DNA from 3 places in the Pseudoalteromonas sp. SS15 genome. Region 1 is predicted to be linked to each of the others. Evidence: predicted binding sites of a transcription regulator. Region 1 holds the regulator's gene; each other region holds the start of a gene.
The links. The regulator sigma-54, encoded in region 1, starts transcription at its own class of promoters, with help from an activator protein. The targets are predictions, from matches to a motif close to GTTGGCACGNNNNTNGNNT.

Region 1 (7,689 bases):
CCACCCATACTCGGTACAATGCCATTAAGCACCGCTAAAATAGGCAGTATATCTAGGGTACTTTCGAAAAAGCTGGCGACAAAGGCGGCAAGCAAAGCCGTTAGAAGGTTAATGCCAAGCCAGATAGATCGTCGCTGGCTACTTTTCAAAACCGGTGCGAAGGTATCTTCTTCGTCATCTAGACCCGCCATGCTTAACATGCTGTGTTCGGCATCTTCACGAATAACGTCTACGATGTCATCGATGGTGATACGACCAAGCAGTTGCAAGTTATCATCAACAACCGCTGCTGAAATCCAGTTATGACGTTCGAATAGTTGCGCCACGTCACTTTCATCCATAGAAACGGGGATGGTCTCTTTCTCATCATCCATGAGTTCTGCAACCACTTTATCGGGTGAGTTCGTTAAAAGGGTTGCGACAGGCAGCGCTCCGATAAACTGATTTTCTTTATCGACGACATATAAATCATCGGTACCATCGGGTAACTCTCCTCGCAGACGTAAATAACGTAATACCACGTCGAGCGTCACATCAGGCCTAATGGTGACTGTATCGGTGCTCATTAGTGCACCTGCAGAGCGTTCTTGATAAGAAAGCGCCTGGGTTGCCCTTGCTCTATCTTGAGCGTCCATTGCGCCGACAACGTCTTGGTAGACGTCTTCAGGTAAGCTTCTTAGAACTTCACCTAAGTCATCGTCATCCATATCCTCAGTTGCGGCTGCAATGAGTTCTGGATCCATTTGGTTGATAATGCCAATACGAACGTCTTCAGATAGCTCTTCGAGTACATCACCTTGAATATCAGGGTCAACTAATTGCCATAGCTGAGTACGCACTTTGTGCGGAGAAGATTCAAGGAGTAATGCGGTGTCGCAGGGGGGAGTTTCAGCCAGAATACGCCTAACCTGAACAAACTGACCATTGTTTATTGCGTGCGTTACTTGTTGTAATTGTTGCAACGTATAGTCTTGTTCTAAGGCTTCTGGCATAGGCAATCCATTTATTAGGTGGTGTGCACCGAGAATAAAGGTTTAGGCAGTTACTGTGAGCGCCTAAAAAGAGTGCCTTAAGTTTAACGTAATTTTTGCAGAGTTACCAAGTGCTTGGTTACTCATCTTCATGAAATTTTTGTGCAATTAATTCGCCAATGGCGGATAGTGCGGGCTCGGCATCTGGGCCTTCACAGCAAACTCGAAGCTGCTTGCCATGACTGCTTTCAAGCATGAGCAAAGCGAGTACACTGTCACCAGGCGCTTCCTTGTCATCTTGATAAAGGGTGATCTGCGCATCAAATTGTTGGGCTAATTGCGCAAGCACTGTGGCTGCACGTGCATGCAGACCACACTTATTTTGGATTAGAAAAGTATCTTCTACCTTGACCATGTTCTAGTCTGCGTCTTGTTCGCGGTGACGTATTTGCACATTGTTATGAGTTTTAGCAAAGCTTTCACCAATAGTTTGTGCAAGGTAAACAGAGCGGTGTTGTCCGCCAGTACAACCAATTGCAATGGTTAAATAGCTGCGATTATTGCGCTCTAGGTGAGGCAACCAAGTCTGGACAAAGGTTTGGATCTGCCACGTAAACTTCTGCACTATGCTGTGGCTTGCTAAATAATCTTTAACTGGTTGATCTAACCCAGTAAGCGGTTTTAGTTCTGGTTCCCAATGCGGGTTTGGTAAAAAGCGCGCATCAAATACATAATCGGCTTGCTTAGGGATACCATGTTTAAAACCAAAAGATAAGAAAGTAATAATAAGTTGCTTATCTTTTTTGCCAAGGATCTGCTCTCGAATGGTTTCTGCTAGCTGATGCACACTTAAATCTGTCGTATCGAGCAAAACATCAGCTCGTGTGATTAATACATCGAGTAACTTCTTTTCTTCTTTAATTGCTAAATCAAGCGGCAGGTTATTTAAAGAAAGCGGATGTAATCGGCGCGTTTCTGAAAAGCGTTTGATCAGTGCTTGGTCATCACTGTCTAAATAGAACAGCGTGGGATTTGCAAAGCCTGGTAAGTATTCAAGAATATCATTAAATTCTTGTTGCTCTTTTGGCAGGTTACGAACGTCGATACTGACGGCTATCTTGTCATAGTTATCAGAAACACTTCTGACCAAAGATGGTAGGAGATTTACTGGAATATTATCAACACAATAATAACCAAGGTCTTCCAATACCCTTAAGGCAACGGACTTGCCCGACCCTGAGCGACCACTAATGATGATCAGTTCCATGGATTCCTCTCTGTTAATTAATCTTGAAGTGCAATAAGTTGATAGAGTGCGTCATCGTCTTTTGCATGACGAAGCTGCTTACAAAACTCTTTGTTGTTTAGTTTATCAGCAATTGCAGCTAAGGTCTTTAGATGTTCTGCATTATTACCTTCAGGTACAAGCATTGCCAAGAGAATATCGACAGGTCGGTTGTCTATTGCGTCAAAATCAATACCGCTTTGATTGGTCACTAAAATAGCAAAAATAGTATCAATGCCTGCTAGGCGGCCATGAGGAATAGCAATACCTTTGCCTATGCCTGTACTGCCTAACTTTTCTCGCGTTAGGAATGCATCTAATATTTCGTGGGCGTTATGTTCTGGAAGGTGTTGGCTCGCTAATTCACTGATGTACTCAAGCGCACGTTTTTTGCTATTAAAAAGGACCGCAGCTTTACTGCAGTCCTTGTTGATAATCGAGCTAAGTTTCATGGTTAGTGTCGAGTTAATTTCTCTTTGTGTTTGATAACTTGGCGATCGAGTTTATCAACGAGTTTATCAATGGCTGCGTACATATCAGAGTGTTCATCTGAAGCGAAAATTTCACCGCCATTTAAATGAACGGTAGCTTCGGCTTTTTGTACCAGCTTCTCAACATCTAAGATCACGTGAACGTTATTAATGTGATCAAAATGCCTTTCTAGCTTTGCAAACTTCGTGTTTACATAGTCTCTTAATGAATCTGTAATTTCTACGTGACGACCAGTTAAATTTAGTTGCATAAGCATTTTCCTTCTCTTGGTTTACGTCTTAAATCAAGCTCTTACGCTGATTTGACGGTGGAATAGAGAGTGACTCGCGGTATTTTGCAATTGTACGACGTGCCACTTTGATTCCCTGTTCTGCCAATATATCTGCAATTTTGCTGTCGCTCAATGGCTTAGCGGTATTTTCTGCAGCAATTAGCTTTTTGATCAATGCTCTAATCGCAGTCGATGAGCATTCACCTCCGTTTTCAGTGCTTACGTGGCTTGAGAAGAAGTACTTCAACTCAAAAATGCCACGGGGTGTATGCATGTACTTCTGAGTGGTGACACGAGAAATGGTAGACTCGTGCATCTCGACCATCTCAGCAACATCATTCAAAACCATAGGCTTCATTGCCTCAGGTCCATGTTCAAAGAATGCCTGTTGTTGTTGCACAATGCAATTGGTAACTTTCATTAAAGTGTCATTACGGCTTTCTAAGCTCTTAATAAACCATTTTGCTTCTTGTAGGTGAGAGCGAATGAATTGGCTGTCAGTGCTTGATTTTACTGAGCGTGACATTGCCGCATAATGATCATTAACCCTAATTTTAGGCATACATTCAGGGTTTAGCTCAACAACCCAGCGACCTTTTACTTTTTTCACCGACACATCAGGAATAACATACTCAGATTCTTCACGAATAATGCTGGCGGCAGGTTTAGGGTTAAGGCTGTGAATGAGAGTCATCACTTCTTTTAACTCAGGCTCTTTGAGCTTGGTCTTTTTCATGATGGTGCGGTAATCACGGCTGGCCAATAGATCAATATGCTCGCTTAACACCATTTTTGTTTCAGCTATAAAAGGCGTGTCTGCATCAAACTGATTGAGTTGAATGCATAAGCATTCTTGTAATGAGCGAGCTGCAATACCAACAGGGTCAAAGAGTTGAATACGCTTTAATACAGCTTCTACTTCATCGAGTTCAATTAACTCTTCGTCATTGCCTTCATTAATACTTTCTAGGAGTTCTTCGGTACTAACAGTAAGTAAGCCTGCATCATCAACGGCTTCAACAATGGCAACGGCAATGGCTTTATCGGTTGGACTGAATGGCGTGAGTTCTAATTGCCACATTAAATATTCGTGTAATGTTTCAGTGGTCTCACCCTGATAAACAGTTTCGTCTTCAGGCATTGGGCCGCTACTGGTGCTCGGTGCTGCACTCATGTACTCGTCCCATGTCACATCCATAGCGAGATCGTCACTGACCGTGTCTTTACTCAGTGCGGCATCGCTATCGAGTTCGTAATCGCTGGTCGGTTCATCACCGTGACCATCATCAGCAGAATTAGAGAGTTGCTCGCTAGCATCAGTGTCTTTGGTCGCTTTGTCTGAATCATTGCCATCAGTATTTGGCTCTAATTCCGATTCATCTACTTCGAGTAAAGGGTTGCTATCCAGCGCTTCTTGGATCTCTTGCTGTAGATCTAGTGTGCTCAATTGCAGCAAGCGAATTGCTTGTTGCAATTGTGGTGTCATGGTTAGTTGCTGCCCCATGCGCAGCTGTAGCGATTGCCTCATGTATTTCTAACAATCCTTTTTGTTATTTGGATTATGTCTTGCTTTAACTATAGACGGAATTGTTCACCTAGGTAGACGTCTCTCACGGTTTGATCAGCTAAAACTGATTCAGGCGTACCTGACGCGATTAATTCACCATGTGAAACAATATAAGCTTTCTCACAAACATCAAGGGTTTCTCTTACGTTATGATCTGTAATGAGAACACCAATGCCGCGGTTTTTTAAATGCTCAACAATTTTCTTTATATCTAACACCGAAATCGGATCAACGCCAGCAAAAGGCTCATCTAAAAGAATAAATTTAGGGTTTGCGGCTAAAGCGCGAGCAATTTCAACTCGGCGACGCTCACCACCTGATAAAGCCATGCCCTGACTGTCCCGAATATGTTGAATATTAAACTCATCCAGTAAGTCGTCTAAAGTTTGCTCTCTTTGTACTTTATTGAGGTCTTTGCGCGTCTCTAAAATTGCCATTAAGTTTTGATAAACAGTTAACTTTCTGAAGATGGAAGACTCTTGAGGCAGATAACCAATGCCCATGCGTGCTCTACTGTGCATAGGTAGCAAAGTGATATCTTTATCATCTATGGTGACTTTACCTTTATCGCTAGGCACAAGACCAACGATCATGTAAAAACTGGTGGTTTTACCTGCGCCATTTGGACCGAGAAGACCAACAATGCTCCCAGCTTCCACACTCAAACTGACATTTTTTACGACTTGGCGGCCTTTATAGCTTTTTGCTAAGGCTGTGGCAGTTAACACACTCATGCTCATTGACCTTGTTCAGGGTTAGACTTTGATGCCTTTTTCTCTGGCACTAAAATCGTGTGTACACGTTGTTTGTTTTGTTCATTTTGCTCGGCACTGATCAGTTGCTTCTCGATGTCATAAATAATTGCTTCAGCCTTGATAACTTGACCTGCTTGATTGATTTCTGCTTTGCCTTTGATGGTAAGCAGTCGATTTGCAACGTCATACCTGACTTCTTCTGCGCTGGCACTTAATACTGAGCCATCAGGCTGCTTTTCGATAAAGCGAGCTGGTTTGCCTGTTGCGACTAAAAGCTGCTTGTTCTCACCGAGCTCTTCACGCTGATGTACTTCCAATCTGTCTGCATAAATTTCACGGTTGCCATGAATGATTTCAACATTTTCTTCAAAGATACCAATGTTTGTCTTTAATTGTGCTTGCTGCTTACCTGCTTTAATTGATACTTGTGACATAGGTGCTGTTTCAGCCAAAGCAAAGTTAGAAAAGCCGAGTAGTAGCAGTGAAAGAAGTAGTTTATTGGTCATAATAAATGGTTCGCGTATGGTTAATGAGCTCAATAATTTCAGTATTGAGGTCGGCATTGAGGCCTTGCCCTTTTATATTTAAATGAGGGCCCACAATTTCTACGGGTAGATCTGAGCGCATGCTGCGCTGAATAATATCTACTTGAATATGGTCTGCGCTGATTTGGCTTATCATAGCACCTTCAGTTAGATTTAGGGCTTTAACATCTCCCTCTAAAATCAGCATATTATTTTCATATAAAGTGGCTTCATTGGCCGAAAGTTGCCAATTTTGTGGGCCATTAAACAGGGTGAATGTCGGCGAGGTAAAATGGCTAAACCCGAGTTGCTGATAGAGCTCCATTTTATTCGCTTCAACTAGGTAATTTCGTATGCCGGCTTCAGAATATTTGGTTTGCTTTAGATCTGTAGCAACATAATCTGGGGTGGCGATGCTCTCTTCTTCGCTGGCACTTTGCTTTTTAGGCTGATCAAAATACGGTGACCATATCCAATACATGGTCAGTGCAAAAATAATTAATAATATGACGCGGTTGACCGTCATGCGCTTGTTCCTGATGTGCCGAGTGTATGACCCTGGCACAGCATGAGTAAGTCAGTTAATTCTCTTACAGCGCCAAATCCACCGGGCAGTAAAGTCGTGTAGTGTGAAAGGTTGCGAATGATAGGGTGAGCATCATTTACGGCCACTGCAAAGCCTACTTGCTCCATGACAGGCAAATCGGGACCATCGTCACCAATATAAGCAATCTCGACATCTGTCAGGTTCAGGTTAGCTTTTAGCGCTTCGTAGGCTTGCAACTTGTCTTCTTGCCCTTGGTAAATATGCTTTACTGTTAAGCTAGTCATACGTTGCTGAACAATCTGTGAATGGCGACCGGTGATCACGGCAACTTCAACTCCAGCATTGATAAGTGCTTTTATGCCAAAGCCATCTTTGGTGTTGAAGGCCTTTAATTCTTCGCCATTATTGCCAAGGTAAATACGGCCGTCAGAGAATACGCCGTCAATATCACAAATAAGCAACTTAATTTGCTTCGCTCTAGACACTACATCTTCGCTGATTGGCTGATATAAGTCGGCAAATTGCATTTAAATGACTCCTGCTTTTAATAAGTCTTGCATGTTCAGAGCGCCAATTGGGCGATTAGTTTCATCAACCACAATTAAACCATTAATGCGTTTGTTTTCCATGATGTTTAACGCCTCAGCTGCGAGCATATCAGCATTTGCTGTTGTACATTTGACTGTCATTGCATCATCAATTTTTGCACTGTGCAAATCGAGTTTTTGTTCAATAATACGACGTAAGTCACCGTCGGTAAAAATGCCGGCCAAAATTCCTTGCTCATCGACGATCGCAGTCATGCCTAAGCCTTTGCTCGAGATTTCGAATAACGCATCTTTAATAAGTTTGCCTGTTTCAATGATTGGCATTTGCTCACCTTGATGCATGATGTCATCTAAGGTCAGCAATAAACGTCGACCGAGTGAACCGCCAGGGTGGGAAAGTGCAAAATCATCGGCAGTAAAGCCACGTGCTTCTAGTAGAGCAACGGCAAGTGCATCACCCATGACCAGTGTGGCCGTCGTACTCGCTGTTGGTGCTAATCCCAATGGGCAGGCTTCTTTCGAGACCGCGATACATAAATGAATATCAGAAAGGTTAGCCATTGAAGAATTAGGGTTGCCAGTCATGGCAATGGTTTTTGCACCAATGCGCTTTATAACAGGAATAATATTAACGACTTCGCTGGTCTCTCCTGAGTTTGAGATCAATAAAACCACATCGTCTTTGGTGATCATACCCAGGTCACCATGGCTTGCTTCACCTGGGTGAAC
Region 2 (7,689 bases), on a different contig from region 1:
AAAGGCTCAACTTTAATAGGCCTTTCAAGTGACTGACGATATTCATTGGTACTTAAGTAACCATTTTCAGCTAGCAGTCTGAGTACCAGATCACGACGTTCTTGGGCGCGTTCTGGGTAACGTCTCGGATTATAATAAGAAGGCCCTTTGACCATAGCCACTAATAACGCGATTTGGTCAAACTCAAGCTCATCAACAGGTTTTGCAAAGTAAAACTCTGCTGCCAGTCCCATACCATGCACACCTTGATTATATGCCTGCCCTAAATACACCTCGTTTAAATAGGCTTCTAAGATAGCATCTTTGCTATATCTGAAGTCTAAGATCATCGCGATTAAGGCTTCATTGATCTTACGCGTAAGAGTGCGTTCTCGGGTTAGGTAGAAGTTTTTAGCTAACTGCTGCGTCAATGTACTGCCGCCTTGCACCGTTCTTCCTGCTTTAATATTGGTATAAAGCGCTCTAAGAATAGACATGACAGATACACCATGATGTTCATAGAAGTTTCTATCTTCCACAACCAATAGCGCATCTTTTAAAATAGTGGGAAACTTATCGAGTGGAACAAACTCTCTGTCTTGCTTTGAGTCATTACCAATACGAGCTATTTGTACGGGCTCTAATCGAGCTTTAGGCACTCGTCGACCAGACTCATTAACTATACTGGCTAATTTTTTACCGGCAAAATTTAAGGTAAATACTTTGCCTTGCTCAACCCCATCATAAAACTCAAAAGCGCGTCGATAAATACGGATAGTTCGCCCTTCAACGACATACTGACCTGTGCGGCTAAGCTGATTTACTTCTGAATAATTTAAGCGCTTTAATTCCCAAAGCACTTCTTTTTCTGACAAATATTGATCTGGACGAAAATCCATAGTTCGGGCATAGACCTGCACTGGCAACTGCCATTTATTCCCTTCAAACTGCTTAGTCACTTTGGCATCAAGGTAAATCACATAAAACGCTAACACCGCAATAACTGCGATACTACCTTTCCAAAATAAACGCCAAAGTCCTAGCAAGGTTCTTTGTTTGAATTGAGCAAATTTACCTTTTGATTGTTTTGTAGTTTTATTCGTTGTTTTTTTTGTGCTTTTCGATTTAGGCGCAGCGCTTTTTTTCGGTGTTGCTTTTTTTGTAGACGATTTTTGGGTAGGAGTCTTTTTTTCGGCCATGCCTTTATTCACGAATGGTTAATGCCAATTTAATCACCATAGATTACCTTAGATTAACAAGACCTGAAAGCCTAACTCATTGCTAAGTTAGGCTTGATTTTATTCAGTTTTCAAAATGCACACAGTGAGTAACTCTCATCACATGAACACCACTCAGTAAATCTTAACTCGATACTTCTGATATTTGTTCTTCACTCACTGTGTGCAAATTGAAACTTTGACAACTATTGACCGCGAACCGTAACAAACTCAGGGTAAGCATCAACGCCACAGTCATGTTGGTCCATACCTGACAATTCTTCTTCTTCGCCAACTCGAATACCCATTGTTGACTTTAAGATGGCCCATACAATGTAAGAAGCGATGAATACAAAAGCAAAGATACTGACTAAACCAATTAACTGTGTAACAAAGTTCGCATCACCATTTGAAAGTGGTACTAACATGATACCTAATGCGCCACAGGTGCCGTGTACAGAAATCGCACCTACCGGGTCATCAATCTTTGCCTTATCAAGGAACACGATACTGAATACCACCAGTGACCCACCTAATGCACCCAGCAGTACTGCCAGAGTCGGTGATGGCGAAGCTGGCTCTGCTGTGATTACAACTAGACCTGCTAAAGCACCATTTAAAATCATAGTGAGATCTGCTTTACCCCAAAGCACTTTACAAACTAGTAGTGCAGCAATCGCACCAGCCGCTGCCGCAGCATTGGTATTCACTAAAATTTGACTCACAGCAACCGCATTTGCTTTATCTGCAATGAATAGTTGCGAACCACCATTAAAACCAAACCAGCCCATCCACAAAATAAATGTACCTAGTGTTGCAAGTGGCATATTTGAACCAGGAATTGGATAAACTTCACCGTTCTTACCATATTTACCTTTACGAGCACCTAGAAGTAATACGCCCGCTAATGCCGCTGCCGCACCAGCACCATGAACAATCGCAGAACCTGCAAAATCCACAAAGCCCATTTCAGATAAGAAGCCACCACCCCAAGTCCAGAAGCCTTCAATTGGGTAAATTAAACCAGTTAAAACAACAGTGAATGCTAAGAAAGCCCAAAGCTTCATTCGCTCCGCAACTGCACCCGATACAATTGACATTGCCGTTGCCACAAAGACAACTTGGAAGAAGAAATCAGCTTCTAATGCATGAGTTGCATCATCTGCGGCACTACCAATGAGCGCGCCAAAATTCGGCACTATGCCACCGGCTGTATTATCGACGTACATAATGTTGTAACCCACCAGCAAGAACATAGTACAAGCGATGGCATAGAGCGCGATGTTTTTTGTTAGAATTTCAGTGGTGTTTTTTGAGCGAACTAAACCCGCTTCAAGCATGGCAAAGCCCGCAGCCATCCACATAACCAATACGCCAGAGATCAGAAAGTAAAAAGTATTTAAAGAGAACTTGAGTTCTATGATGCTGTTTTCCATTGTTATTGCTCCTAAATCGCTTCTTCGTCGAATTCACCAGTACGGATACGTACAATTTGGTCTAGGTCATACACAAAAATCTTACCGTCACCGATTTTTCCGGTGCGAGCGACTTCACTTAAGGTGTTAACAATACGCTCTGCGTTTTCGCTTTGTGTTGCGATTTCAACTTTGATTTTTGGAATAAAATCAACTTGATATTCTGCACCTCGGTAAAGCTCAGTGTGACCGCGTTGACGACCAAAACCCTTTACGTCAACAACAGTCATGCCTTCTACACCTAGCTCCGATAATGCTTCTCTGACTTCATCAAGTTTGAATGGCTTGATGATAGCGCTGATCATTTTCATATTGCCCCCTTCGACATTGTGATGCGTTATGTTGGCAATGAATAATCAAGCTCTATACCAAAATTAAAACTTTAAAAAATACATAAAGTTAACAATTTAAGAACATTTAAAATTAGATAAAATGCACCAATTAAGTGCGTAGTTATGCAAATTGAACTGAGCTGGTGCATAAATTTCAATCATTTTTACACCCATCTCAATTTGCCCATACTTGGACTCATAAACTTTGCATATTCAGTAAGAGCAGAACATTATTTAGCTTCGGAGGAGATAAACTAATGAAACTAAAAACCATCATCATCAGTGCAGCATTGCTGATCGGTCAAACGGTTAATGCAAGTGAACATAGCCGCCAAATCGACATAGACAACCAAGTTGTCACAAAACATAAAACTAAAATTCTTGGTGAGAGAATTAATTACACTGCGACCACAGGGACTCAGCCAGTATGGGATGAGGAAGGTCACCCGATCGCCACTTTGCATTACACCTACTACAAGAAAAGCGATGTTAAAGACTTGAGTAAGCGCCCACTACTAATCTCATTCAATGGTGGTCCTGGTTCTGCGTCAGTGTGGATGCATATTGCTTACACTGGCCCTAAAACTTTAAATATCGATACTGAAGGCTACCCGGTTCAACCGTACGGTGTACAAACTAACCCTTACTCAGTTTTAGACGTCGCTGACATCGTTTTCGTAAACCCTGTGAATACAGGCTATTCGCGCGTTTTACCAAACAAAGATGGAAAAATGCCTAGTAAGGCAGAGCAGAAAAAACGTTTCTTTGGCGTTAATGCTGATATCAAATACCTCGCTGAATGGCTAAACACTTTTGTGAATCGCAACAACCGCTTTTTATCGCCTAAGTTTTTAATAGGTGAAAGCTATGGTACTACACGTGTATCAGGCCTTGCTCATGAGCTACAAAATAGCCAATGGATGTACTTAAATGGCGTAGTACTGGTTTCGCCTACCGACATTGGTATTAAACGCCAAGGCCCTGTAAAAGCTGCAAATCGCTTACCTTACTATGCGGCGGCGGCTTGGTACCACAAAGCTTTAGCACCTGAGCTACAAAATAAAGACTTATTAGATGTATTAGACGAAGTTGAAACTTACACCATTAACCAATACCTACCAGCATTGGCAAAAGGTGCATTTATCAGCGATGCTGAAAAGCAACAAGCAATTAAGCAAGTTGCTAAGTTTAGTGGTTTATCAGAAACCTTTGTCGCTCAGAACAATTTAGATATTCCAACCAGCGCTTTTTGGAAAGAGCTGCTAAGAGACAGAGGTCAAACACTTGGCCGCTTAGACTCTCGTTATTTAGGTATCGACAAACGTGATGCGGGCAGCAGACCTGATTACTGGCCGGAGCTAACCTCATGGTTGCATTCTTTCACACCAGCCATTAATTACTATCTACGTGAAGAGCTAAACTACAAAACCGACATTAAATACAATATGTTTGGCTCGGTTCATCCATGGGATCGCAGTAATAACAACACCGGTGAGCAACTACGTTTAGCCATGGCGCAAAACCCATACCTTAATGTGTTAGTGCAAGCAGGATACTATGACGGTGCAACCAATTATTTCGATGCAAAATATACGATGTGGCAACTCGACCCAAGTGCAAAAATGCGCGACCGTTTAAGCTTTAAAGGTTATCGCTCAGGTCATATGATGTATTTACGTCGTGCTGATTTAGAACAATCAAATCAAGACTTACGTGAATTTATTCAAAACGCCCTACCGAATGGCAAATCAGCTAAGTATTAAAAACTTATACCATGGCCTTATATCTTGCTTATAAGGCCATCATAAAGCCATACCTTCATTCGCATGTCTTTAAAATTTGGGTATACTCAAAGCATTAGCGAATTTAAGGATGTTTCCATGACTGACAAATACCGTGTTGTATTTGCCGGCTTCGATAGCAGCGTGAGTGAATCAGCCGCCATCGAGCAGCTCAGCTTAAAACTTAAAACAACGCCGCAAAAAATCACAGCGTTCACGCAAGGCAAATCTTTATTTGCCCCCAGCGAAAAAGCCAAATGCCTTAAACAAGTAAAGTTATTGGCCAGCTTCGGTTTGCATGCCAAGCTGCAATCAGCTGAGAGCAATGCAAATAGCGCCAGCTCAATTCAAAATTCTAAAGATGAACGTATTCTAGAAGCCCTTGATTACATTACGTCTAGCCTTATTCGAATCGAAGAACGCTTAGAAGAATTAGAGCAACGTTTACCTTCACAAGAGATCGTGAAAGAAAATAAAGTCGAAGATGATTGGCAAGAAGACGACCTTTTTGATGAACTTGAGCTTACTCCTCCCCCTAAACGCAGTAAAAAAGTGCAATATGGTCTTGGTGTTGTGCTCATCATTCTGTTGATTATATTAGCTATCGCACTTGCTTTCCCTGAACTAGTCGCTTTTTAACATGAGTAAAATTCACGATTCAAAAATATCGCGCACCGAAATTAGAAAAAAAGTGCGCGAAGCTAGAAGAAATCTAACCTCATCATTTCAAAATCAAGCTGAAGAAAATTTAACTATTAATTTTTCTCAACACATCACCCTCCCTCAAAAGGCCAAAATAGGGCTCTATCTAAGTAATGATGGCGAACTCAAAACAAACAAGCTAATTCAAGAGCTTAGAGTTAAAAAACATCAAGTTTACCTACCTATAATTCACCCTTTCAACGGCGCCTCATTGCTATTTCAGCAATATGAAGAAAACTCACCCATGGTGGCTAATCGCTATGCTATCTTGGAACCTAAGCTGAATTGCAGCCAAATTTGCCCGCTTCCTGAATTAGATATTTTGCTAATGCCCTTAGTTGCATTTGATGAGCAAGGTAATCGACTTGGAATGGGCGGCGGCTACTACGATAGAACATTGGCAAAGCACTATGCTGAACAACGTGAGAAGCCTAAGTTAATAGGCCTTGCTCATGATTGTCAGAAAGTAGAAAGCTTACCAATAGAAGCATGGGATGTGCCTTTACAGCAGATTTTAACACCGACGAAGTTTTACCAGTGGTAAAACTTCAACGTTAAACGCTTAAAACACGTCACTTTGCCTACGTTTTCGGTATACTTGCGTTGACAACTTTTGACAACAACCTTGGAACTGAAATGACTCAAGACGAAATGAAAAAAGCAGCGGCGTGGGCTGCACTAGAGTTTGTAGAAGAAGGCACGATTGTAGGTGTTGGTACAGGCTCTACGGTAAATCATTTTATTGATGCGTTAGGCAGCATTAAAGATGACATTAAAGGCGCAGTATCTAGCTCAGAGGCTTCTACTGAAAAGTTAAAAGCACTAGGCATTGAAGTTTACGAGTTAAACGATGTGGCTAAGCTAGACGTGTATGTTGACGGCGCTGATGAGATCAATGCACAAAATGACATGATCAAAGGCGGTGGCGCAGCATTAACCCGTGAAAAAATTGTAGCGGCAGTAGCTGATAAGTTTATTTGTATTGTTGATAACACCAAACATGTAGAGACTTTGGGTGCATTCCCACTGCCAGTTGAGGTTATCCCTATGGCACGCAGTTATGTGGCAAGAGAACTTCTTAAACTAGGTGGCGATCCGGTTTACCGTCAGGGCGTGATCACTGACAACGGTAATGTGATCTTGGATGTTCATGGTTTAGAGATCAACGATGCAAAGCAGCTTGAACAACAAATTAACCAAATCGTCGGCGTAGTTACTAACGGCTTATTTGCTGAGCGCGGCGCAGACATCGTTATCACAGGGACACCAGAAGGTCCTAAAATTGTAAAATAGGAATGAGTCATGAGTAAGGTTTCTTTAGCAAAAGAAAAGATCAAAATACTGTTGTTAGAGGGCGTACACCAAAGCGCTGTTGAAACTCTTAAGCGTAATGGGTATAGCAACATTGATTATGTTAAGACTTCCTTACCTGAAGATGAACTCATCGAACGTATTTCAGACGTTCACTTTGTGGGTATTCGCTCGCGTACCCATCTTAATCAGCGCGTCATTGAAGCTGCAGAAAAACTAGTTGCGGTAGGTTGCTTTTGTATTGGTACAAACCAAGTTGACCTGCAAGCGACTAAAGAGCGTGGTATTGCGGTATTTAACGCGCCTTTCTCAAATACACGTTCAGTAGCAGAGCTCGTACTAGGTGAAATTCTTTTATTACTACGTGGTATTCCGCAGCGTAACGCCATGGCTCACCGTGGTGAGTGGTTTAAATCAGCAGTTGGCTCTTATGAAGCCCGTGGTAAAACCTTAGGTATTATTGGTTACGGTCACATCGGCACTCAGCTTGGTATTATGGCCGAAAACATCGGCATGAAAGTCGAGTTTTACGACATAGAAGACAAACTTACCTTAGGTAATGCACAACAAATTCAAAACCTAACGCAACTTTTACAGCGCGCCGATGTAGTAAGCTTGCACGTTCCTGAAACACCATCGACTAAGAATCTTATCGGCATGGCTGAGCTTGAAGTGATGAAGCAAGGTGCGATTTTAATTAACGCTTCTCGCGGTACGGTGGTCGACATCGATGCACTATCAGAATCTCTAAGAGATAAAAAGCTAGCTGGTGCTGCAATCGACGTATTCCCGGTAGAGCCAAAATCTAACGACGAAGAGTTTGTTTCTCCACTGCGCGAATTTGATAATGTGATATTAACCCCACACGTTGGTGGTTCGACACAAGAAGCGC
Region 3 (7,689 bases), on a different contig from region 1:
TTAAAAGCGTATCGATTTGCTTTGCTGAGTAATTCAGTTGCTCAGTCAGGTAGTTGAAAATGCCTGGGTCAATATCGCCACTGCGGGTGCCCATGACTAAACCTTCAAGCGGCGTCATACCCATACTGGTATCTACCGATTTACCATTTTTGATAGCCGTAACCGAGCAGCCATTACCTAAATGCGCGCTGATGACCTTAGAGTTTGTTTCTTCAAGGTTTAAGGTCTTGATAGCTTCTGCCGATACAAAAGCATGACTGGTACCATGGAAACCATAGCGTCTGATCCCATGTTGTTTGTAAAGCGTATAAGGCAGCGCATATAAGAAAGCTTCTGGCGACATGCTTTGATGGAATGCGGTATCAAACACAGCAATTTGCGGTAAATGAGAAAATGCAGATTGCGCCGCTTCGATGCCAAGCAAGTTAGCAGGGTTATGCAGTGGCGCAAGTGAAGAAGTCTTGGTGATAGCTTCTATCACATCTGGTGTGATTAAAGCAGATTTAGTGAAGTGCTCACCACCATGAACAACACGGTGTCCAACGGCAATGAGGCTTGAATCTAATTGTAATTGCTTTACTAGTTCAACTAACTTTGCAATTGCAGTTTGATGAGCATCGTTTGGTGATAGCGCGATAAGTTGCTTGTCACCATTAAACTTGTACTTGATTTGCGGATCTTGCTCGCCTAAACGTTCGGCAAGACCTGAAAGAAGCTCGTCACCCGACACAGTGTCGATGATGGCAAACTTTAAACTAGAGCTTCCGCAATTTAAAACCAGTACATGAGATGAGGGCATATGCATTTCCAATTTTGACAATAACAGTAAATGCGTATTAAGCTTAAAGCGAAGTCGCGGTTTAAGCTACGCAGTAATACAAAGGTATAATAGACAGTGTTAACTGATTATTTTACCCCAATTTTGACCGAATAGTTAGCTTCTAGTAGGAGTCCTAATGCAAAAAAGTCTCATTTCTCAAATGCAACTTGGACGACAGTACGCCAAAGAATGGCCTATGCGCAAAGAGCTTGCGCCTATTTTTGCAGAATTTAGAGTCATTAAAGCCACTGAACTTGCCATCAGTGTTATGCCTTTACTTGCTGTGATAACGTTAGTACTACAAACCAATTGGCTGGGAAATCAGTATGTACCTCAATCTTTAGCCATTGCGTTTTTCTTTTTATCTTTGCCTGCTCAAGGTTTACTTTGGCTGGGGAAACGTGCTGATACGCCGCTTAATCCATCACTAAACACTTGGTATCAAGAATTGTTTAATAAGATGGTGGCCAATGGTTATGATGCACCCATGCAATTACAATCTCGAAGACCAACTTATCGAACTTTGGCAAAGCTTTTAAAAGACATGTTTGAGAAAATGGATAAGGCATTCACGAAAGAGCAGTTTTAAACTGCTCTTTTTAGTTATACAAATTTTTCAAAACAAGTCTTTTAATTAACAGGACTCGAATTTCACAGAATTGTTCACACCTTCTGATATTCGCTTAAATAAAAAGATAGGGTAATCGAGTGACTCTGTTTTTCCTTTAAAGCTTCATAGTGACTTTCTTTAAATTTCCAAGCAAATGGTGTCATTTGTATCAAGTGCTCAATAATTTCCGTTTTAATCTCAACTTGTTTCTCTAGCTCATGATGTTGGACTAATTCAAACCCTGCAGGGGTATCTGGATGTGTATGTAAGTTCACTTCAGGGTAAATTAACGATTTAAGCTCAAATAAATGTCTAGGGCCTGGGTTTACTAAAATTACTTTACCCGTTTTCTTCACCAGCCTTTGTAATTCTTGTTCAAAAACGGGGGCGAATACGGTAACAACACAGTCCATACTTTCATTTTCAAATGGCGCTTGTTTAGCAGAAGCAACACTAAAATTAGCCTTTTTATATCGCTTAGCAGCATACTTAACGGCTGATTTTGAAATATCTAGCCCGTATACAGCACATTCAGGTAATTCATTGGCAAATAAATGCGTATAAAACCCTTCGCCACAGCCTAAATCGAGTAGTGTTCTAGGAGAAGATAGGGCAATTAAATTAGCGATTTCTTGTCTTAAAAAATGGTAGTGGTCGGTTGCAAAAAACGCACGACGTGCTTGAACCATGTCTAAGTTATCACCGGGTTGCTTTGATTTTTTGTTCTGCACAGGCAGTAAATTAACATAGCCTTCTTTAGCGAAATCGAATTGGTGTTTTTTCTCGCACGACATGCTATTACCCGTTTTATTTAACGGAGCCTGACAAAGCGGACAGTGATAAATTAGCGTCATTTATCTAAGTATTCCTTATCATAAAAGGTTTTAACCCAGTGGGGTTTATAAGTAATAAGTAAAGTGATTGCCATACCATTCAACATGGCTTCGGGAAACCAAATCAGCGTTGCATAAAACAAATAGTTATCTAATAACTGTTGGAATGTGTATGCATCAATTAGCCAGTAATAAGCACCTGACGACAATATTTTGAAGGCGCCAATGCAGCCAGCGCATAAAAATGCACAGACAAAAATATAAACAAAGAAATGTCTTGGTAGCTTGCTGTAGCAAAATACAAATAGGCCGTAACTAACCAGTATAGGCAGAAGTGCAGTAAAAAGATAAAACTCGGCAAATTCAGAAGATTGAATGCTGCCAAACACAAGTAGTAAGAGACTGGTAAGTAGGGCACTTAAACTTGCTAACCGCCAACCAAGCACTAAAGTAATTGCGGTTATTCCCAATATATGGATATTTAAATAGGGCAAAATCCCCGCTTTGATTTGCCAAAGTAGCGCCAACACAACCGAGCAAGCAAGTACACCAGTTTGTCGGATAGGCTTTTGCCAAAGCGTTATATATTCGCGCTTATCGATTGTAAGTGCGAATATGATTAAGGTAACAAGCGGGGTCAGTAACATAGAGTGAGTTCTAATTAAAATTTAAACTCAGCCCAAATAGGCGCGTGATCAGAAGGCTTCTCGATACCTCTTAATTCGTAATCGATTTCACTTTCTACACATTTGGCCATCAATGATTCAGTAGCTAACACTACGTCAATGCGAAGGCCTCGGTTATCATCAAAGCCTTTTGAACGATAGTCGAACCACGAGTAACGTTCTGTTTTTTCTGGTGTTAATTCGCGGAAAGTATCTTTAAATCCCCAATCCATTAACGTCGCAAGCCATTCGCGCTCTTCGGGTTGGAATGAACACTTGCCCGTTTTAAGCCAACGTTTCTTATTTGGCTCACCAATACCGATATCTAAATCAACCGGTGAGATATTGATATCACCCATTACAATGACATTTTCTTCAGGCGTGTGATTTTCATTTAAGTGTGTCATTAAGTCTTTATAAAACTGACGCTTGTATGGGAATTTGGTTTCATGGTTTATGTTATCACCTTGAGGGAAGTAGCCATTATGAATGATCACATCTTCACCTTTATCATTCTCAAATACACCTGAAATCATACGCTTTTGAGACTCTTCTGTATCAGTCGAAAACCCTTTTTTGATTGATTTAGCTGGTTTCTTCGACATCAATGCGACACCATAATGCGCCTTTTGACCATGGAAATAAACGTGGTAGCCCATAGCTTCTACATCTTCAACCGGAAACGCTTCATCGTGAACTTTAATTTCCTGTAAACCAATTACGTCCGGTTGATGTTTGTCGATTAATGCTTGCAATTGATGAAGACGAGCACGAAGGCCATTAATGTTAAATGAGATTACTTTCATAATTTGCGCTTATAGTTCTATGTAATTTATGTACCATTTTAACATTGAAAGGGAGTTGCGAAAGCCCGAGATAGCAATTTAAATTATCTATCACCTTTTTCGATTTGGGAGATATGTTATTTATTAGTCAATACACTCAAATTTTGGTGAGAAAGTAACCTAGCTAGAAATGCTAACTGAATTAGTACATTGAATTTTAATGACTTTATTTCTGGTTCGGTTATTGCTTTAAATTTAAAAAATGCAATTTTAATGGTACAACTTATTGAATGCTTAAGTTGAACCAGTCACTCACTTATATCAATCAGCTTAATTAAGTGTTACTGCAGATTGGTATTACATAGTAGGGAAATAACATGAGCGTCGTATTAGAAGATAGACCTATTGAACAAGTCAGAGAAGAAGTAATAGATAACCTAATTTATAACTATAGCCATGGTGTTATTTCCGCAGAGGCATTTGAAAGACGTTTAGACAAAGCAATGAGTACACAAGTTCATGCTGAAATCGTCGCCTTAACAGCAGATCTTACTATGCAAGCTGACGAGAAATATACGGCGCAAAAAGATGCGAGCTTAAATATTAATTACGGACAAAAGTCTGCAGGTGACAAGCTAGATATTAAAACGGTTTTAGGAAACAGTTCGCGAACTGGTAAATGGGCGGTGCCTAAAGAGATAAACTTACTAAATGTTTTAGGTTCTACAACATTAGATTTTTCTGACGCGGTATTCGAACATCAAGAAGTCACCGTCAACGTAAACTGTGTACTTGGCTCAGAGAAAATTTTAATCCCCGAAGGCGTAAATGTGATCTGTGAGGCGTTTTGTATTCTAGGTAATGTAGAAAATAAAGCGCCATCTATTGCGCCAAAACAAGCACCGACTATAAAGGTTAAAGGCAAACTGTGGTTAGGCTCAGTTGACGTTGAAATTAAGCGCACAATTAAAGAAAAATTTGTGAGCTTTGCCAATGAACTCAAATCATTATTTGATGATGGCAGTTATGGTAAATATAAATAAACAGGGTTCAAAAGGGCACGCTTAAACATGCCCTTTTTATTATGCTTTTTGATCAGTAAATTTTAAGAAGAAAATCAAATTCGCGATAAACCACAAGTCTTTTATTAAAAAGTGACCTGTCGTGGACAAAATTGTCGATGAAGAAACGGCCCCCGGGGTTGTAGCTAAAAATGTTTGTGTCATGACAAAAACTGCAAGTGACATTAACACGCCAATCCAAAGTACTTTTTTGTTATATATGGCTGCAATTAAAAGTGCGACAGCTAACAAATCATAAACACCAATTAAATTCGAGGCAGTTTGTAAATCCCAAACAGCATACATCCAAGACATAAATGGTGAAGTTTGCAGTAAGTCTTCGATCCCTTGTGCTTCTATCAAGGTAAACTTCATACCTCCGATCCAAACGAGTACCACCAAAACTGGGAATATCGCTATCCACTGCATTACATGATTAGAAAGGTTTGGGTTAAGTAGACAGATGCCAATTGAAAGTAACGCAAAATACTTAATGACGCCTTGGCCTGCTCCGATGACAGGAAACCCGCCCATGCTTTCAATCCACATACCCGTTGAAAAAAGGCTTAGTAAAGGCACTACAGACACAATAATGAGTAAAGATGCTAAAGTCGGTTTTGCTTTTTCAAAGTACATAGAAAGTATCGAAAATACAGCAAGTAAAGAAAAGCATAAAGCAGCCAATATATTAGCAATTTCATAACTTAGGAATGAGTTTAAGCCAAAAAAATTGACTGTTTTTTCGATATGCCTATGACTACCCATCAGTAACATACTCGTGCTCATCAATAAACTTGATAATCCAACGAGTAAAAGCGCCACCTTGGTACTGCAATACAACTTTTTCATTTAACAACCTTTTTAATTGGGAATACGCAATAAGACCGAGATAAAGAAAATTTCTTTCATTTTATAAATATCTTTTATCGAAAACTGTTTCTTTTGTCATTTTAAGCAACCAAAATAACACCGCACTTAAACACGGGAATTTTAAATGATCAAAACACTTTTTTATTGTGTCTTATTGCTTATAGCCATACCCAGTATCGCTAAGCAACAAACTGTCGTTCTTATCTCACTTGATGGTTTTCGGTGGGATTATATTGAAAAACATAACGCTCAAAATATTAAACGCATCGCTGATAGCGGTGTTCGAGCCACTAAAATGTGGCCTGTATATCCAAGTAAAACCTTTCCAAATCATATATCCATAATTACCGGCTTACTACCGGTCAATCACGGTATTATCGACAATAAGTTCTGTGATAAACAAAGAGGTGATTGTTATAAGATGGGTAAAGGGCAAGGTGATAGTACTTGGCTCAATGGTATACCTTTATGGAATCTAGCAAAAATGCAAGGGCTTAAATCAGCTGCCTATTTCTGGCCTGAATCTGATGCGCGTTTTAATGGCATGACCCCTGACTATTACTATCATTACTCTAAACATAGTGATTACCAAACGCGTATCGACCAAATGGTTGAGTGGTTAAAGTTACCAAAGGAACAAAGACCAAGTTTTGTTGCAGGGTATTTTTCATTAGTCGATAGTATGGGTCATGACTTTGGACCTGATAGCAAAGAAGTCTATGATGCCGTGCAAACAATGGATAAGCTAATCGGGCAGTTTAATGAGCGCTTAAAAAAGTTGCCTCATGATGTGAACTTAGTGCTGGTGGCAGACCATGGTATGTCTTCATTGAAAGAAGACAAAACAATCTCGATTAACAGCCTGAATATTCCAAAAGCTTGGACGGTGAAAAATACAGGTCCAAGAGTACTTATTTATGCGAATAATACTTCAATTGAAGATATAAATGTTGCAAAACAAAAACTCCGTCTTATTTCGAACAACCGCTATGCAGTGCTAGATGATACGATTTTAAAGCAACGTCATTACTATGGCACTCCGAGGATCCCTGATATTATTCTAGAAACTAAAGCCCCGAGTGTCTTTAGCCTTGATGGCAAACTAGATTATAAAGGTAGTCACGGATTTGCAAATACAGATGATATGGCTGCTATGTTTGTAGCAACCGGACCTGCTTTTAAAAAGGGCTATCAAATTAAAGAAATGAGTAATTTAGAAATATACCCAACAATAGCTAAAATACTGGGTTTAGTGCTTATACAAAATGTAGATTCAAATGGTGAAACACTTCTAAAAGCGCTAAACGAATGATTAAAATAAAATTCGGAAACTAAAATTTTAAATAAAAAGAGTAACCATGAGGTTACTCTTTTTTGGTTGGAAACTTTTTATCACCATTGTTTTGTTTGAAGCTTGCTGATTGAGAGTGACTTTTATCTAGTTTATTCAAATGAGACACAGGCTCAGCCAAAGCCGAGGTTGAGCCAAAACATAAAACTAAACTAAAAATCTTTTTATACGCTGATGCAAACATAACAATTCCCTGAGCCTAAGCTACTTTTGATATGTTTTAATTTTAGCAATGATGAGCAGAAAAGTGTGTGTCGAAGTGTAGCCAAATGTAAGAGAATGTAAGACCAGTTAATCTGGCCTTACATTTACAGAATAACTAATTTATAAGTTATTTTTTCCTGCTAAGTCTAGGAAGAATGCATACTCTAGAGCAGTATCATGTAAGCGTTTGAAGCGACCTGATGCACCACCGTGACCCGCTTCCATATCTACTTTAAACAATAACTTATTGTCGTTTGTCTTATAGTCGCGCAGTTTTGCTACCCACTTTGCAGGCTCAAAGTACTGTACTTGAGAATCATGTAGGCCAGTCGTTACAAGAATATGAGGGTAATCTTGTTTCTTAACTTGATCATAAGGCGAATAGCTTAGCATGTAGTCGTAATAAGCTTTGTCGTTTGGGTTACCCCATTCGTCATATTCACCGGTAGTAAGTGGAATGCTTTCATCAAGCATAGTTGTAACTACGTCG

Region 2: AAEU28_RS06295 (P-II family nitrogen regulator) is a predicted target of sigma-54. The motif match lies at 3,026-3,044, and genes of this name have one in related genera.
Region 3: AAEU28_RS11255 (DUF1707 SHOCT-like domain-containing protein) is a predicted target of sigma-54. The motif match lies at 3,945-3,963, and genes of this name have one in related genera.

What each region holds. Positions count from the first base shown of each region.
Region 1 is NZ_JBMMUD010000009.1:93,963-101,651, forward strand. Features, by position in the region: gene mgtE (magnesium transporter) at 1-992, opposite strand, end outside; gene AAEU28_RS17285 (HPr family phosphocarrier protein) at 1,111-1,386, opposite strand; gene rapZ (RNase adapter RapZ) at 1,390-2,238, opposite strand; gene ptsN (PTS IIA-like nitrogen regulatory protein PtsN) at 2,256-2,708, opposite strand; gene hpf (ribosome hibernation promoting factor) at 2,711-2,998, opposite strand; gene AAEU28_RS17305 (RNA polymerase factor sigma-54) at 3,027-4,547, opposite strand; gene lptB (LPS export ABC transporter ATP-binding protein) at 4,595-5,320, opposite strand; gene lptA (lipopolysaccharide transport periplasmic protein LptA) at 5,323-5,847, opposite strand; gene lptC (LPS export ABC transporter periplasmic protein LptC) at 5,837-6,391, opposite strand; gene kdsC (3-deoxy-manno-octulosonate-8-phosphatase KdsC) at 6,388-6,939, opposite strand; gene AAEU28_RS17330 (KpsF/GutQ family sugar-phosphate isomerase) at 6,940-7,689, opposite strand, start outside.
Region 2 is NZ_JBMMUD010000002.1:438,762-446,450, forward strand. Features, by position in the region: gene mrcB (penicillin-binding protein 1B) at 1-1,178, opposite strand, end outside; gene AAEU28_RS06290 (ammonium transporter) at 1,403-2,632, opposite strand; gene AAEU28_RS06295 (P-II family nitrogen regulator) at 2,644-2,982, opposite strand; gene AAEU28_RS06300 (S10 family peptidase) at 3,261-4,766, shown strand; gene AAEU28_RS06305 (hypothetical protein) at 4,884-5,423, shown strand; gene AAEU28_RS06310 (5-formyltetrahydrofolate cyclo-ligase) at 5,425-6,030, shown strand; gene rpiA (ribose-5-phosphate isomerase RpiA) at 6,123-6,779, shown strand; gene serA (phosphoglycerate dehydrogenase) at 6,789-7,689, shown strand, end outside.
Region 3 is NZ_JBMMUD010000005.1:4,652-12,340, reverse strand. Features, by position in the region: gene AAEU28_RS11280 (acetate kinase) at 1-799, opposite strand, end outside; gene yfbV (terminus macrodomain insulation protein YfbV) at 957-1,409, shown strand; gene rlmA (23S rRNA (guanine(745)-N(1))-methyltransferase) at 1,484-2,284, opposite strand; gene AAEU28_RS11265 (energy-coupling factor ABC transporter permease) at 2,281-2,910, opposite strand; gene xthA (exodeoxyribonuclease III) at 2,925-3,734, opposite strand; gene AAEU28_RS11255 (DUF1707 SHOCT-like domain-containing protein) at 4,091-4,756, shown strand; gene AAEU28_RS11250 (DUF417 family protein) at 4,796-5,623, opposite strand; gene AAEU28_RS11245 (alkaline phosphatase family protein) at 5,769-6,956, shown strand; gene AAEU28_RS11240 (hypothetical protein) at 7,009-7,179, opposite strand; gene AAEU28_RS11235 (S9 family peptidase) at 7,320-7,689, opposite strand, start outside.